2 regions of the Streptomyces sp. NPDC052043 genome follow, and region 1 is predicted to be linked to the other one. Evidence: riboswitches for the same ligand, from Rfam matches in the RefSeq annotation. Region 1 holds a riboswitch; the other holds the start of a gene.

Region 1 (8,199 bases):
GAGACACCGTCGTTGGTGATCGTGGGGGCGCCCCACTTCTTCTCGAGGACGACGTTGCGGCCCTTGGGGCCGAGGGTCACCTTGACGGCGTCCGCGAGCTGGTTCATGCCGCGCTCGAGGCCTCGCCGCGCCTCCTCGTCGAACGCGATGATCTTGGCCATGTGAAGTGGTCCCTCCAGGACTGGGGGTGATTCCTTCGGACCGCGCCCGCGCCCGCGACGGACGGCTCGCCGACCAGTGGTTCCTTGCCCCACCCGGCCTGCGGGCCTCACCGACCCGGTCCTTCGTTGTCACTCTCACCTTCAGAGTGCTAACGCCAATGATTAGCACTCGACCCCTTCGAGTGCAAGCGCCTTCGGGGTCGGGCGGGGAGACTCAGCCGGGCGCGAACACGGACATGGCGGGCCGCCGCAGGGGCGCGCGGTGCGCGGACTCGGGCGTGGCGGGCCGTACGCACGCGTGGCCGTGCGGGCGCGTGGCCATGCGGACGTCCGGCGCGCGGGCACGGCGAAGGGCCCGCACCCCGGCAGCGGAGGTGCGGGCCCTTCCGAAGAAGAACGTCGTTGCGGTGGTCGCGCGATTCAGGCCGAGAGGCGGACCATGTCGGCCTGCGGACCCTTCTGACCCTGCGAGATCTCGAACTCGACCCGCTGGCCCTCTTCCAGCGTGCGGTAGCCGTCCATCTGGATCGCGCTGTAGTGGACGAAAACGTCCGCACCACCGTCGACCGCGATGAAGCCGTACCCCTTCTCCGCGTTGAACCACTTGACGGTGCCCTGAGCCATGCCCAACTCCCCTATTACTGGCCCTTGCACAGATCCACACTTCGCGGACCCGGGTCAGACCTCACCCCCCGTGGATCGGGGGCGTGCGCCGGAACGCGTCGACCGCGGCTGAATGTATCTGTCCAACTGCCGTCTGCAACAGGTCAATCGGACGAGAAATCTGGACGCACAGGGTCCGGAATATGGGAAGAATTCACGTGAACTCAGGGCAAGTCGGGCCTCATAAACAAGGCAAATGCCGCAAAAAGCTCGCAGAGTTTGGCTACTTCTTACCGGGTCCGCGGCAGGAATCCATGGCCCCGGATTCCGAGTTCGAGGGCGCGTTCCCCAACTCTACCGCGCTCAATCACACAGAATTGCCCCCTCCGCTTCTCTCACGGAAGGGGCAACTCGGTGAACTCTGCGTGACCGCAATGACCGAAGGTGATGATCAGCCGCCGGCGACCGCCGGGATGATCGAGACGCCCGCGCCGTCCGGGGTGGCCGTCTCGAGCCCCTGCTCGAACCGGACGTCGTCGTCGTTGACGTAGACGTTGACGAAGCGGCGCAGCTTGCCCTGGTCGTCCAGGACCCGTGCGGCGATGCCCGTGTGGTTCTTCTCCAGGTCCGAGATGACGTCGGCCAGGGTCGCGCCCTCGGCGTCCACCTCGGCCCGGCCGCCGGTGTAGGTGCGCAGGATGGTGGGGATGCGAACGGTCACGCTCATGCCAGGCCAGCCTCTCGGAAGGAGTCCAGGGTCGGACGGATCGTCGCGGTCAGGCCGGTACCGGCCACCGCGTCCAGTGTCTTGAGTCCGTCGCCGGTGTTGAGGACGACGGTGGTCTTCGTCGGGTCGAGGACGCCGTTCTCGACCAGCTTCTTCGTCACGCCGACCGTCACCCCGCCCGCGGTCTCGGCGAAGATGCCCTCGGTCCGCGCCAGCAGCCTGATCGCGTCGACGATCTGCTCGTCGGTCACGTCCTCCACCGCGCCGCCGGTGCGGCGCGCGATGTCCAGGACGTACGGGCCGTCGGCCGGGTTGCCGATGGCCAGGGACTTGGCGATCGTGTCCGGCTTCTGCGGGCGCACGACGTCGTGTCCTGCCTTGAAGGCGGTGGACACCGGCGAGCAGCCCTCGGCCTGGGCGCCGAAGATCTTGTACGGCCTGTCCTCGACCAGCCCGAGCTCGATCAGCTCCCGCAGACCCTTGTCGATCTTGGTGAGCTGGGAGCCGGACGCGATCGGCACGACGATCTGGTCCGGCAGCCGCCAGCCGAGCTGCTCGCAGATCTCGTACGCCAGCGTCTTGGAGCCCTCGGCGTAGTACGGCCGCAGGTTGACGTTGACGAAGCCCCAGCCCTCGCCGGCCGGATCGCCGATCAGTTCGGAGCAGAAACGGTTGACGTCGTCGTAGTTGCCCTCGATGCCGACGAGTTCGCCGCCGTAGACCGCGGCCATCACGACCTTGCCCTGCTCCAGGTCGTGCGGGATGAACACGCAGGAGCGCAGTCCGGCGCGGGCGGCCGCGGCGCCGACGGCGCCGGCCAGGTTGCCGGTCGAGGAGCAGGAGAGCGTGGTGTAGCCGAAGGCGCGGGCCGCTTCCAGGGCCTGGGCGACCACGCGGTCCTTGAAGGAGTGCGTCGGGTTGCCGGAGTCGTCCTTCACGTACAGCCCGCCGGTCACCCCCAGTTCGCGGGCGAGGCGGTCGGCCCGGACGAGCTTGGTCCAGCCCGGGTTCAGGTTCGGCTTGCCGGCGACGTCCGCGGGGACGGGCAGGAGCGGCGCGTAGCGCCAGATGTTCGCGGGGCCCGCTTCGATCCTCTTGCGCAGCTCCTCGGCGTCGTGGGCCGAGAAGTCGTAGGCGATCTCCAGCGGGCCGAAACACTCCTCGCAGGCGAAGACCGGGCCCAGCGGGACGCGGTGGCCGCACTCGCGGCAGCTCAACGCCGCGGCGGGGCCGAGATCTACGGTGGAGTCGGTGCTGCTTGCGACGGTCTGCACAGCCATGTGAGGCGAGGCCCTTTCTCCTCATCTTCCTCACGACGCATCTCGCCGTGAGACGGATTTGGCACCTTCCCTAGCCGGGAGCCTCGCGAAGACGATCTGCTGTGCGCGCACAGCGATCGTCACGAGAACCGGCTGGAGGGTTGCCGGGGCTTCATCGGGCCGTGTCCCTCTGCCCCTCTGGATGAGCGGTATGCGGTTGTGACGCGGAGGCGACCCCCGGCATGGGATGGTCGGCCGCGTTGTTCAGACTGTAACGGAAGGCCACAACGGTGGAGAGGTTCGTCCGAAGCGCGAGACGACACCGTGGGACGACCCCGCGGGACGACACCGTGGGACGACACCGTGAGACGACAGTGAGGAGCCGCCGACCGTGCTGGAAGAAGTCGAGCGCTGGCTGGCCAGCCGCTCCTGGTCCGTGGCCGACCGGCCGCTCCACCAGATCCTGGCGGCCAAGCAGCGCACCGGTCAGTCGGTCTCCGTGGTGCTGCCCGCGCTGAACGAGGAGGCGACGGTCGGCGACATCGTCTCGGTGATCCGCCGCGACCTCGTGGAGCGGGTACCGCTCGTCGACGAGATCGTCGTCGTCGACTCGGGCTCCACCGACCGCACCGCCCAGGCGGCCGCCGCCGCGGGCGCCCGGGTGGTGCACCGCGACGAGATCCTGCCCCGCCTGCCGGCCGTGCCGGGCAAGGGCGAGGTCCTGTGGCGCTCCCTGCTCGTCACCCGCGGGGACGTCATCTGCTTCGTCGACGCCGATCTGCGCGAGTTCTCCTCCGACTTCGTCACCGGCATCGTCGGCCCGCTGCTCACCGAACACGACGTCGACCTCGTCAAGGCGATGTACGACCGCCCCTTCACCGTGCCCGGCGGCAACGCCCCCACCTCGGCCGCGGCCGGACAGGGCGGGCGGGTCACCGAGCTGATGGCGCGCCCGCTGCTCAACATGCACTGGCCGCAGCTGGCCGGCTTCGTGCAGCCGCTCGGCGGCGAGTACGCGGCCCGCCGCTCCCTGCTCGAACAGCTGCCCTTCCCGGTCGGCTACGGCGTCGAACTGGGCATGCTGGTCGACGCGCTGCACCTGGTGGGTCTGGACGCGCTCGCCCAGGTCGACGTCGGGGTGCGCAGGCACCGGCACCAGGACGGGCAGGCGCTCGGCCGGATGGCCGCCGCGATCTACCGCACCGCCCAGCTGCGCCTGGCCCGGGGCCACCTCGTGCGCCCCCGGCTCACCCAGTTCGAGCGCGGCGAGAACGGCTTCGAGCCGCGGACGTACCGCGTGGACACCGAGGAGCGTCCGCCGATGGCCGAGATCGCGGAGTACGCGGCCCGGCGGGTGGCGTGAAACACCGGCCTCGCCCGCATTCCGGCGGCTACGGAGCGGAACCGTACGTTTGAGTGTTTCGGGGCCGGGCTAGGTTGAGGCGTATGGCTTCTACGCACGGTGCCGAGGTACTGGTCGCGTCCAACCGCGGCCCGGTTTCGTACAGGGTGCGCGAGGACGGCTCGCTCCACTCCCGGCGCGGAGGCGGGGGGCTGGTGTCCGGGCTCTCCGCGATCGGCCCGGAGGCGGGCGCGGTGTGGGTGTGCGCGGCGCTGAGCGACGCCGACCGGGAGGCGGCGGGCCGCTTCGAGGGCGGGCGCCGGCTGCCGTCGGAGGCGACCGGCGGGCAGCAGGTGCGGATGCTCGACATCGACGCGAAGGTCTTCTCCGACGCCTACAACGGCATCGCCAACTCGGTGCTGTGGTTCGTCCACCACATGCTCTACCAGACACCGTTGGAGCCGGTCTTCGACGCGGAGTTCCGGCGCCGGTGGACGTCCTACGAGGCCTACAACCTGGCCTTCGCCGAGGCGCTGGCTCAGGAGGCCGCCGAAGGGGCGGCCGTGGTGGTCCAGGACTACCACCTGGCGCTCGTGCCGGGGATGCTGCGCGACTTCCGGCCGGATGTGCGCATCGGGCACTTCTCGCACACGCCGTGGGCGCCCACGGACTACTTCCGGATCCTCCCCGACGACATCGCCGAGCAGGTGCTGCGCGGGATGCTGGGCGCGGACCGGCTGGGCTTCCTGACCCAGCGGTGGGCGGACGCGTTCACCGGGTGCTGCGACGCGCTCGTCGGCGGGCTCGGGGGCACTCGGATCGGGGTGCACGGGCTGGGCGCGGACGGGGAGTTCCTGCGGGAGCGGTCGCGCCGGGCCGACGTCGAGGGGCGGATGGCGGCGCTGCGCGAGGAGATCGGCGCCGGTCCGGACGGGAGCCCGCGCCGGACGATCGTGCGGGTGGACCGGACCGAGCTGTCCAAGAACATCGTGCGGGGGCTGTACGCGTACCGGCAGCTGCTGGAGGAGCGCCCACAGTGGCGCGAGCGGGTGGTGCACGTGGCGTTCGCCTACCCCTCGCGGCAGGACCTCGCGGTGTACCGGGAGTACACGGAGCAGGTGCGGCGGGTGGCCGAGGAGATCAACGCGCGGTACGGGACGCCCGGCTGGACCCCGGTCCTGCTGCACGTGGAGGACGACTTCGCGCGGTCGCTCGCGGCGTACCGGATCGCCGACGTGGCGCTGGTCAACCCCATCCGGGACGGGATGAACCTGGTCGCCAAGGAGGTGCCGGTCGTCTCCGACGCGGGGTGCGCCCTGGTGCTGTCGCGGGAGGCGGGGGCGTACGCGGAGCTGGGCGAGGACGCGGTCGTCGTCCATCCGTACGACGTGGTGGGCACGGCCGGGGCGCTGCACCGGGCGCTGAGCATGCCGGGCCCCGAGCGGGCGGAGCGGACGAGGCGGCTGGCCGCCGCCTCGACCGCGCTGCCGCCCGCTCAGTGGTTCCTGGACCAGCTGAAGGCGCTGGGCGGCTGAGCCGACCGAGCGGACGGGCGGACAGGCGGACGAGCGGACTCGCGGACGGGCAGGCGGGCGGACGAGCGGACTCGCGGACGGGCGGACGGACGAGCGGGCGAGCCGACGAGCCGACGAGCTAGGCGAGGTGGTCCGCCAGGTTCCTCAGCAGGGCCACCACCCCGGCCGGGCCGTCCACCACCAGGTCGGCCCGCTCCGACACCGCCATGACCTCCGTGCTGCCGCTGCAGACCAGGACGCCCGGGACTCCGTCCGCGCGGAGTTCGTCGACCGCGGCGAAGGCGGGGAGGTCGCCCAGGTCGTCGCCGGCGTACAGGACCGACGTGGCGCCCAGGTCGCGGGCGCAGTCCAGGAGGGCGACGCCCTTGTCCATGCCCGCGGGGCGCAGTTCGAGGACCATGCGGCCGGGCTCGACGATCAGCCCGTGGCGGGCGGCCAGGTCGGCGAGGGGCTCGCGCAGCGCCTCGAACGCGGCCTGCGGGTCGTCGGCGCGGCGGGTGTGGACGGCGACCGAGCGGCCCTTCTCCTCGATCCAGGTGCCGTGCCAGGCGCCGATCCGGTCGAGCAGGCCGGGCAGTTCGGCGCGGGCCGCGGCGACGCCGGGGGGCGGGGGCGGGGCGGTGAGAGTGCCCGTGGCGGCGTCCCAGCGCTCGGCGCCGTAGTGGCCGAGGACGACCAGGTGTTCCAGGCCGGGCACGCCCGCGAAACCGCCGTGGCGCACCGCGACGCCGGGCGGGCGGCCGGTGACCACCGCGACGGCGGCCACCTTCGGGGCGAGCGCGGAGAGCGCGGGCACGGCGTCCGGGTGGGCGCGGGCCTGGTCGGGGTCGGGGACGATCGGGGCGAGCGTCCCGTCGAAGTCGAGCGCGATCAGCGCGTGCCGGGGCCGCGCGAGGATCGCGGCGAGCCCGTCCCGGCCCGCCCGGGTGAGGGGCGTCGGCAGGGAGGAGACGGGGGCGGTCGAGTCGGTGGCGTGACTGTCCTGGCTTCCCATGGGGCGAACCTATCCCTCGCCGGCCGCGGGCACTCCTCCGTTCCGGACGGGTCTCACCGCTCGGCGCGCCGGGCCTCGCGCACCCGGCGCAGCCGGTTCACGGTGACCGGGTCGTGGGCGAGGGCGCGGGTGTCGTCGAGGAGGGCGTTGAGGAGCTGGTAGTAGCGCACGGGCGACAGGCCGAGCTCCTCCCGTATCGCCCGCTCCTTCGCACCGGGACCGGCGAAGGAACGGCGCTCCAGGGCGAGGAGGCCTCGCTCCCTGTGGCCTAGCTGCTGTTCCCGGTCGTCGTCCATACCAGGCACCTTAGAGGGTCGTCCCCAAGGGCTTCACCGCTCATAGGCGGTCAGGGGTACGTGATTCCGTACTGGACGCCCTTCGTCTCAGGGTTGTAGATCTTCGGACCCGGTCCGCCCTCCGCCCTCACCGTGACGCACACTTGGTACTTCTCTCGGTGCACCAGGTCCTGGCGAACCTCGTATTCCTGCCACTGCGGGTGAGTGTGGGGCGTGGGCCAAGCCTCCTTGGATGGGAACATTTTCCCTTTCTGACTCTGGCTATCGGGGTAGACAACCTCGTTGCCGGAGGCATCCTTCAGCCAGAGGTAGACGTCCACCAGTTGAAAACCTGACGTGGTGCGCCACTCGGCGATCATGTAGAGCCTGTCGCCGTCGACCCGCCCGCAAGAGCGGATCTCCACACCGGACACATCCGCCGTCCTCCAGGGGCCGCAGCCTTGAGCCGGATTGGGCGGCGGGCCGGGCTGCGATGCGCTCTGGGCGGGCGCGGGGGGCTCTGCGGCCTTCTCCGTGGACTCGGAGAGGGCCTGCTCCGTGGACACCGAACGCACCGTGCTCCGTGACGGGCTCGGCGACGGGCCCTTGGACGACGGCTTCTCTTCAGCCGAGGCGGTGACCACAGGCGTCGCCACCTCGCCGACGAGGCCGGCGTCCGCTGCTTTGTGCCGTTCCCACAAGTCCACGCCTACCAGGGCGCCGAGTGCCAGGATCACCGCGCCGACCAGAGACCACGTCAGGCCCGCCTTCGCGGAGCCCGGAGCCGACGCGGGGGCGGGCGCCACGGGCATGGGCGGGTAGTGATGGTGCTCGTGGATGGTTTGATCGCGACCGGTCTGGTACGTCCGCGCCTGGTCCGTGGGCGTCGCGGCAAAGGACTGCGACGGCTTGCCCGGGTGGTCGCCGGCATCGGCCGACGGCGGCTCCGGGAGAGGCGGCTGGGGAGTCTGTCCGGTCATCGGTCGCTGATGTGCATGTCCCCAGCAGACTGGTAGACGCGCGCGTGGCCGGTTGCTGAGGCGTGGAAGACGGCAGAGGGCGTCTGGTTTTGCTGCTGCGCCGAAAGCGCGGGGGTGAGCTCCTCATCCAGTACGCGGCGAAGCTCGAGAGCAAGGTCCGGGCGGGTGGCGAGCAGCCTGCGGAAGCGCAGGCCCCATTCCTCCGCGGAGACCTCGGCATCGGTGCCGTTGCCCGCTTCGTTGCCGTCGGCGAGCAGCAGGGTCCGGGTGTCCGTCAACTCGGCCTCGATGGTGTCCGCCCGATCGGGGTACGCCCTGCGCCA
Region 2 (8,199 bases), on a different contig from region 1:
TCTGGATCGGACTCTTCGCCACGATCTACCTGATCAAGTAGCCGACGAACCGATTCAAGTCCGCAAAGCATCGACGCAGAAGATCCTGACACCGGGGTAATCCGTGAAAAAGCTCTCCGCACGACGACGCCATCCGCTGGCGGCGGTCGTCGTCCTACTTTTCGCGCTGGCGGCCACTGGGGGGCTGTACACCGCGTTCGCGCCCGCGAGCAAGGCGAAGGCCGAGGACACCGCCCAGTCCCTCACCATTGAGGAGGGCAGGAAGCTCTACCTGGTCGGCTGCGCCAGCTGCCACGGCACCGGTGGGCAGGGCACCACTGACGGTCCCAGCCTGGTGGGCGTGGGCGCCGCGGCGGTCGACTTCCAGGTGGGCACCGGCCGGATGCCGGCCCAGCAGCCGGGCGCGCAGATCCCGCGCAAGAAGGTCATCTACAACCAGGCCGAGATCGACCAGCTCGCCGCGTACATCGCGTCCCTGGGCGCCGGCCCCACCGTGCCGACGAAGAACCAGTACAGCCCCGAGGGCGCGGACGCCGCCAAGGGCGGTGAGCTGTTCCGCACCAACTGCGCCCAGTGCCACAACTTCACCGGCAAGGGCGGTGCGCTGACGCACGGCAAGTTCGCCCCGAACCTCACGGGTGTGAGCAACAAGCACATCTACGAGGCCATGCAGACCGGCCCGCAGAACATGCCTTCCTTCCCCGACACGCTGCTGACGGAGAAGAACAAGAAGGACATCATCGCGTACCTCGACGCGGTCAACGGTGACGAGACCACGACCCCGGGCGGTATGGACCTGGGTGGCCTCGGACCGGTCACCGAGGGTCTGTTCGCCTGGATCTTCGGACTGGGTGCCCTTGTCGCGGTCGCCGTCTGGGTCGCCGCTCGGACCGCAAAGGCCAAGAAGTCATGAGTAGCCAAGACATTCCTGAAGAGAACCTGCCCGCAGAGCAGGAAGCCCACGAGCACGCGCGTGGCGCGGTCTCCGTGGCGGACGAGCGGGCCCCGTTCGCCGACCCGGGACTGCCGCCCCACGAGCACCGGATCCAGGACATCGACGAGCGGGCGGCCAAGCGGTCCGAGCGCACCGTCGCCCTGATGTTCACGGTGTCGATGCTGGCCACCATCGGCTTCATCGCCTCCTACGTGACGATCCCGCACGACAAGTCGATCTTCGTCTTCCCGATCGGGCACATCAGCGCGCTGAACTTCGCGCTCGGCCTGACGCTGGGCGTGGCGCTGTTCGCGATCGGCGCGGGCGCGGTCCACTGGGCCCGCACCCTGATGTCCGACGTCGAGGTCGCCGACGAGCGTCACCCGATCGCGGCGTCCCCCGAGGTCCGTGCGAAGGTCCACGCGGACTTCAAGCAGGGCGCCAAGGAGTCGGTGATCGGCCGGCGCAAGCTGATCCGCAACACGATGCTCGGCGCGCTCACGCTGGTGCCGCTGTCCGGCGTCATGCTGCTGCGCGACCTGGGCCCGCTGCCCGGGACCAGCCTGCGCCACACGCTGTGGGCCAAGGGCAAGCGCCTCGTCAACATGAACACCAACCTGCCGCTGCGCCCTGAGGACGTCTCGGTCGGCTCGCTCACCTTCGCGATGCCCGACGGTCTGAAGGAGACGGACGAGGACTTCGCCAACGAGATCGGCAAGGCGGCCCTGATGATCATCCGGCTCGAGCCGGCCGACATCAAGGACAAGCGCGAACTCGACTGGGGCCACGAGGGCATCGTCGCCTTCTCGAAGATCTGCACCCACGTGGGTTGCCCGATCTCCCTGTACGAGCAGCAGACGCACCACGCCCTGTGCCCGTGCCACCAGTCCACCTTCGACCTCTCCGACGGCGCCCGAGTGATCTTCGGCCCCGCCGGCCACGCTCTGCCGCAGCTGCGCATCGGCGTGGACAGCGAGGGTTACCTCCAGGCGCTCGGCGACTTCGAGGAGCCCGTCGGTCCTGCATTCTGGGAGCGCGGATGAGTACTTCAGCAGCCAACACGAATCCGTCTGGCGCCGACGGGGCGGGCCGCTCTCGTGGGCAGGCACCGGCCGGCGAGAGGATCGCCGACTGGGCCGACGGCCGGCTCGGGATCTACTCCCTGGCCAAGGCCAACATGCGCAAGATCTTCCCCGACCACTGGTCGTTCATGTTGGGCGAAGTGTGCCTGTACAGCTTCATCATCATCATCCTCACGGGTGTGTACCTGACGCTGTTCTTCCACCCGTCGATGAACGAGGTGGTGTACAACGGCTCGTACGTGCCGCTGCAGGGTCAGCTGGTGAGCGAGGCCTTCAACTCGACCATGCACATCTCCCTCGAGGTGCGCGGTGGTCTGCTCATCCGGCAGATCCACCACTGGGCCGCGTTGATCTTCCTGGCCGGCATGTTCGTGCACATGATGCGCGTGTTCTTCACCGGCGCGTTCCGCAAGCCGCGTGAGATCAACTGGCTGTTCGGCTTCCTGCTGTTCGCCCTGGGCATGTTCACCGGCTTCACCGGTTACTCGCTCCCGGACGACCTGCTCTCCGGCACCGGTGTCCGCTTCACCGAGGGTGCGATCCTGTCCATGCCGATCGTCGGCACGTACATCTCGTACTTCCTCTTCGGCGGCGAGTTCCCCGGCCACGACTTCGTGGCGCGGTTCTACTCGATCCACATCCTGCTGCTGCCGGGCATCATGCTGGGTCTGGTGGTCGCCCACCTGATCCTGGTCTTCTACCACAAGCACACGCAGTTCGCGGGCCCCGGCAAGAGCAACAAGAACGTCGTCGGCATGCCGCTGCTGCCGGTGTACATGGCCAAGGCCGGCGGCTTCTTCTTCCTGGTCTTCGGTGTCCTCGCGATCATCGCGGCGGTCGTGGAGATCAACGCGATCTGGGTGATCGGCCCGTACCGTCCGGACCAGGTGTCCACCGGCGCCCAGCCCGACTGGTACATGGGCTTCGCCGAGGGTCTGGTCCGCTTCATGCCGGGCTGGGAAGTCAACTTCTGGGGCCACACGCTGGTCCTGGGCGTGTTCATCCCGCTGGTCCTCTTCGGCCTGGTCCTGGCGGCGCTGGCGGTCTACCCGTTCGTCGAGTCCTGGATCACCGGCGACAAGCGCGAGCACCACATCCTGGACCGCCCGCGCAACGCCCCGACGCGTACGGCGTTCGGTGTCGCCTGGATCACGATGTACATGATCACGCTGGTCGGCGGCGGCAACGACCTGTGGGCCACGCACTTCCACCTGTCGATCAACGCGGTCACCTGGTTCGTCCGGATCGGCTTCTTCGTCGGACCGGTCATCGCGTTCGTCGTCACCAAGCGGATCTGCCTCGGCCTCCAGCGCCGCGACAAGGAGAAGGTGCTGCACGGTCGCGAGACCGGCATCATCAAGCGCCTGCCGCACGGTGAGTTCATCGAGGTCCACGAGCCGCTCAGCCAGGAGCAGCTCTTCACGCTCACGGCGCACGACCAGTACGAGCCGGCCCAGGTCGGCCCGACGGTCGACAAGAACGGCGTCGAGCGCAAGATCAAGGGCACGCAGAAGCTGCGCGCCAAGCTCAGCAACGCGTACTACGGCGAGGACAACCAGATCCAGAAGCCGACCGTCGAGGAGTACAAGGAGATCACGAGCGGCCACGGCCACCACTGATCACTGACCGCTGAGCGTCGCCACGCCACGGTCGAAGGGCCCCGTCCGATCTCCGGACGGGGCCCTTCGCTGTGTCCGGGGCTGGATAGGGTGGACCTGTTCGAGACTCGCGTCCCCGCAGTACGGGACACCGACCCAGGAGCGGCAGATGAACGCTGTGACCCCCGCAGGAGGCAACACCGCGGCGGGCCGTTCCTGGCCCGCCCTGCTGAACGGCCTGCTGGACGGCCGGAACCTCACCGCCGACGAGACCGCGTGGGCGATGGACCTGATCATGCGCGGTGAGGCGACCGACGCGCAGATCGCCGGGTTCGTGGTGGCCCTGCGGGCCAAGGGCGAGACGGTCGAGGAGATCACAGGCCTGGTCCGCACCATGTACGAGCACGCCAACGTGATCGAGGTGCCCGGCGCGACCGTCGACATCGTCGGTACCGGCGGAGACGGCGCCAAGACCGTGAACATCTCCACCATGTCCTCGATCGTCGTGGCCGGTACGGGCGCCAGTGTCGTCAAGCACGGCAACCGGGCCGCGTCCTCCGCCTCCGGGGCCTCCGACGTGCTGGAGAAGCTCGGCGTCAATCTGGAGCTGACGCCGCGGAGGGTGGCCGAGGTCGCGCAGGAGGCCGGAATCACCTTCTGCTTCGCGATCAAGTTCCACCCGGCGCTGCGCCACGCGGGCGCCGCCCGCGGCCAGCTCGCCATCCGCACGGTCTTCAACGTGCTCGGCCCGCTGACCAACCCGGCCAGGGTGCGGGCCCAGGCCGTGGGCGTCGCGGACCCGCGCATGGCACCGGTCGTCGCCGGTGTCTTCGCCGAGCGCGGCCACTCCTCCCTGGTCTTCCGGGGCGACGACGGCCTCGACGAGCTCACCACGACCGCCACCTCCCAGGTCTGGATCGTCCGGGACGGCAAGGTGACCCAGGAGCGCTTCGACCCGCGGGACGTCGGCATCGCGCTGGTGCCCGTGGAGGCGCTGCGCGGCGGGGACGCCTCGTACAACGCCGAGGTGGCCCGGCGCCTGCTGGACGGCGAGCAGGGACCCGTACGGGACGCCGTCCTGCTGAACTCCGCGGCGGCGCTGGTGGCCCTGCGGCCGGGCCCTGGCTCCCTCGCCGAGCAGATCCGGGCCGGTATGGACCGCGCGGCGGAGTCGATCGACTCCGGGTCCGCCAAGCGCACGCTGGAGCGCTGGGTGGCCGCCAGCAACGCCTGAGCCCCGAACCTCCCGCCGCAGGGCGCGGTCCACGATCCGGACCGCGCCTTGCGCGTGGAAGAGCGTGTGGCAGGATGCTGAACCAGGTCATGAGTGACAGCCATGTGGCCCCGGCCGGCTGTCCGGCAACCCTCCGTCCGTGGCGGGGTGCCCCGGGTGAAGACCAGGCCGTAGGCAGCGAGGCCTACGGCAAGCGCGGACCCCTCGCGTCACCAGGGGTCCTGGTCGTACGAGGGAGCCTCCCGTGAGCAAGCGAATGCGTTAGGGCGTAGAGCCCCGCCTCCGCATCCCCCTTTCACCCTTCTCCACGCTCGAGCCGTACCCGCTCGCGTGGCGATGCCGCCTGCTTCCACGGGAGTTCACCCATGTCCGTGTCCACCGTTGCCGCCGACCAGTCCGTTCGCCAGGACATCCCGGAGCCGCTGCCCGTGCTGGGCCGGGACGTCACCGTGCCGCTCGTCACCGGTGGGGAGGTCACCTACGCGGCGCTCGACTACGCGGCCAGCGCGCCGGCCCTCCAGCGGGTCTGGGACGACGTGGCGGCGTACGCGCCGTACTACGGCAGCGTCCACCGCGGCGCCGGCTACCTCTCCCAGCTCTCCACCGACCTGTTCGAGAACGCCCGGAAGACCGTCGCGGCGTTCCTCGACTGCCGTGCGGAGGACCAGGTCGTCTTCACCCGGTCCACCACCGACTCCCTCAACCTGCTCGCCCGCGCGCTGCCCGCGGACTGCCAGGTCTTCGTCTTCGAGACCGAGCACCACGCCTCGCTGCTTCCGTGGCGGGACGCGCGGGTGACCTACCTCGACGCCCCGCGCACCCCCGAGCGGGCCGTGGCGACCCTGGAGCGGGCCCTGGCCGACCGCGCCCCCCACGGCCCGGCCCTGGTGTGCGTCACCGGCGCCTCCAACGTCACCGGCGAGCTGTGGCCCGTACGCGAGTTGGCCGCCGCCGCCCACGCGCACGGCGCCCGGATCGTCCTGGACGCCGCCCAGCTCGCCCCGCACCACCCGGTGTCCGTCCGCGACCTCGACGTCGACTGGGTCGCCTTCTCCGGGCACAAGCTGTACGCCCCCTTCGGCTCCGGCGTCCTGGCCGGCCGCGCCGACTGGCTGCGCGAGGCCGAGCCGTACCTCGCGGGCGGCGGCGCGAGCCGTACGGTGGCGCGGCGCGCGGACGGGTCCGTGGACGTGCGCTGGCACGAGTCGGCCGCCCGCCACGAGGCCGGCTCCCCGAACGTCATCGGCGCCTACGCCCTCGCCTCGGCCTGCACGGCGCTGACCGAGGCCGGCTTCGACGACCTCGTCGCGCGCGAGCGGTACCTGATCCGCAGGGTGCGGGCCGGGCTCGCCGAGGTGCCCGAGGTCAGGGTGCTCTCCCTGTTCGGCGACGACGCCCCGCGGGTCGGGGTGCTCTCCTTCGTCGTGGCGGGCTGGAACAGCTCCCACTTCGCCGCCGCCCTCTCCGCCGAGTACGGCATCGGCGTCCGCGACGGCCTCTTCTGCGCCCACCCCCTGGTCCGCACCCTGCTGGGCGGCGATCCGCAGAGCCAGGGCGAGTGCGGTGCGCCCGAGGCGGCCCCGGGCGAGAAGTCCCTCAACGCCATCCGCGTGAGCTTCGGCGCGGGCACGCCCGACGAGCACGTGGACCGCTTCGTGGCGGCGGTGCGGGAACTGGTCAGGGACGGCGCGAAGTGGACGTACCGCACGGAGGACGGCCGCTGCGTCCCCGCGGTGTGATCCGCCCGCCGGGTCCTGTCGTCAGGGGAACGTGACGACAGGACCCACCAGGATCCACGGAGCCAGGGGCCGGTCAGGAGTCCAGGCCGATGGCGAACGCCGCCTCCAGGTCGTGCTGCGAGTAGGTGCGGAAGGCCACGTGCGTGTCCGTCCCCTCGACGCCCGGGATCTTGCTGATCCGCCCCGGGATGACCTCCGCCAGGTCCTCGTGCTGCCGCACCCGGACCATGGCGATCAGGTCGTACGTGCCGGTGACGGAGAAGACCTCGCTGACCGAGTCCAGTGACGCGATCTGCTCGGCGATCTCAGGGATCCGGTCCACGCTGGTCTTGATGAGGACGATCGCGGTGATCACGGCTGGTTCTCTCCCTCGGGGGCCGGAGCAGGGGCGGCCCTCACTCTAGTCTTCCGGCCGAACCAGACCCACGCGCAGGCGAAGCCCAGGGTGAAGCCCACCACGTGGGCCAGGTAGGCGACCTGCGGTCCGTCGGCCGCGTGTTCGGCGGACAGCCACTGCAGGGCCGCCCAGAAGGGCAGCACGACCCACGCGGGAAAACGCAGGGGCAGGAAGAACAGGAACGGGAAGAGACTGGTCACCCGTGCGCTGGGGAACAGGTGGAGAAACGCGCCGAGGACCGCCGAGATCGCGCCCGAGGCCCCGACCAGGCTCTGCCCGGAGCCCGCGTTGGCGACCGCGTAGCCCACCAGGGCCAGATAGCCGCAGCCGACGTAGAACAGCGCGAACCGGACGCGGCCCATGCGCTCCTCGGTCATCGCCCCGAAGACGTGGAGGAAGAGCATGTTGCCGAGCAGGTGCACCCAGCTGCCGTGCACGAACAGGGCCGTCGCGGGGGTGAGGGCGGCCCGGGGTGAGCCGGTGAACAGATCGGCGGGGATCACGCCCCACCGCTGGAAGTAGGCCCGCTGGGCGAGCAGCAGCGCGTCCCCGGTGCCGTAGGAGGGATTGAGGCCCGACGCGGGGCCGGCCACGAAGACGAGGCAGCACAGGACGATCAGGGCGCACGTCACCGGCGCCTGCATGCCCCGTACCGCCCGTACCGCTCTGATCGCCCGGGCAGCTACCGGGTACCTGTTGCCGATCATGTGCACAGAGCATGGCGTACCGGGACGCAACCGCACAGACCGCCTCGCCGCCGTGGACGGACCGGCGCCGAGTCACCGCCAGGCCGTAGGGTTACGTGCCACACGCCCAGGGAAGCTGGCGCTTCACGGACACCGACACAGACAGAGACACGGACTCAGAAGGAAGCGAACAGTCACGATGACGGTTCCCCTGCCGACCGCCACGACGCGGTGGCGCTGCACCCTGTGTGGCAACCTCACCCGTTTCGACGTGACCCGCTCGTCGAAGGTCGTCGAGTACGTCCACCTCGACCTGGCCGGAGAGCCGCAGGTCGAGGAGCGCGAGGTGGTCAGTGAGACGATCGAGTCAGTGCGTTGTCGCTGGTGCAACGCGGTGGACCAGGTGGAACTCGTGGACAGGCCGGGCACCGGCTCCTGAGCGGAGCGGGCCCGCACAGGTGACCCCTGCGGGGGCCGCACGGCTTTGATGCATTGGGGTGACGGATGGTGGAGACACAAGGCGGGGAGC

What was found. Region 1 has a riboswitch for S-adenosylmethionine ahead of thrC (threonine synthase). Riboswitches for the same ligand answer to the same signal wherever they lie in the genome.
Positions count from the first base shown of each region.
Region 2: linked by a shared signal. The riboswitch ahead of ACIHCX_RS02415 (aminotransferase class V-fold PLP-dependent enzyme) and the one ahead of thrC (threonine synthase) in region 1 are both predicted to bind S-adenosylmethionine.

Region 1 covers NZ_JBIUBT010000015.1:125,061-133,259, reverse strand. The annotation lists gene groL (chaperonin GroEL) at 1-161, opposite strand, end outside; gene ACIHCX_RS31470 (cold-shock protein) at 582-785, opposite strand; gene ACIHCX_RS31465 (MoaD/ThiS family protein) at 1,216-1,491, opposite strand; gene thrC (threonine synthase) at 1,488-2,771, opposite strand; SAM riboswitch class I at 2,790-2,959, opposite strand; gene ACIHCX_RS31455 (glucosyl-3-phosphoglycerate synthase) at 3,142-4,113, shown strand; gene ACIHCX_RS31450 (trehalose-6-phosphate synthase) at 4,197-5,627, shown strand; gene otsB (trehalose-phosphatase) at 5,746-6,621, opposite strand; gene ACIHCX_RS31440 (DUF3263 domain-containing protein) at 6,675-6,917, opposite strand; gene ACIHCX_RS31435 (hypothetical protein) at 6,968-7,876, opposite strand; gene ACIHCX_RS31430 (hypothetical protein) at 7,873-8,199, opposite strand, start outside.
Region 2 covers NZ_JBIUBT010000001.1:542,305-550,503, forward strand. The annotation lists gene ACIHCX_RS02390 (heme-copper oxidase subunit III) at 1-41, shown strand, start outside; gene ACIHCX_RS02395 (c-type cytochrome) at 104-913, shown strand; gene ACIHCX_RS02400 (Rieske 2Fe-2S domain-containing protein) at 910-1,977, shown strand; gene ACIHCX_RS02405 (cytochrome bc complex cytochrome b subunit) at 1,974-3,635, shown strand; gene trpD (anthranilate phosphoribosyltransferase) at 3,784-4,848, shown strand; SAM riboswitch class IV at 4,934-5,050, shown strand; gene ACIHCX_RS02415 (aminotransferase class V-fold PLP-dependent enzyme) at 5,214-6,587, shown strand; gene ACIHCX_RS02420 (Lrp/AsnC family transcriptional regulator) at 6,661-6,942, opposite strand; gene ACIHCX_RS02425 (rhomboid family intramembrane serine protease) at 6,939-7,691, opposite strand; gene ACIHCX_RS02430 (hypothetical protein) at 7,870-8,109, shown strand; gene ACIHCX_RS02435 (NYN domain-containing protein) at 8,175-8,199, shown strand, end outside.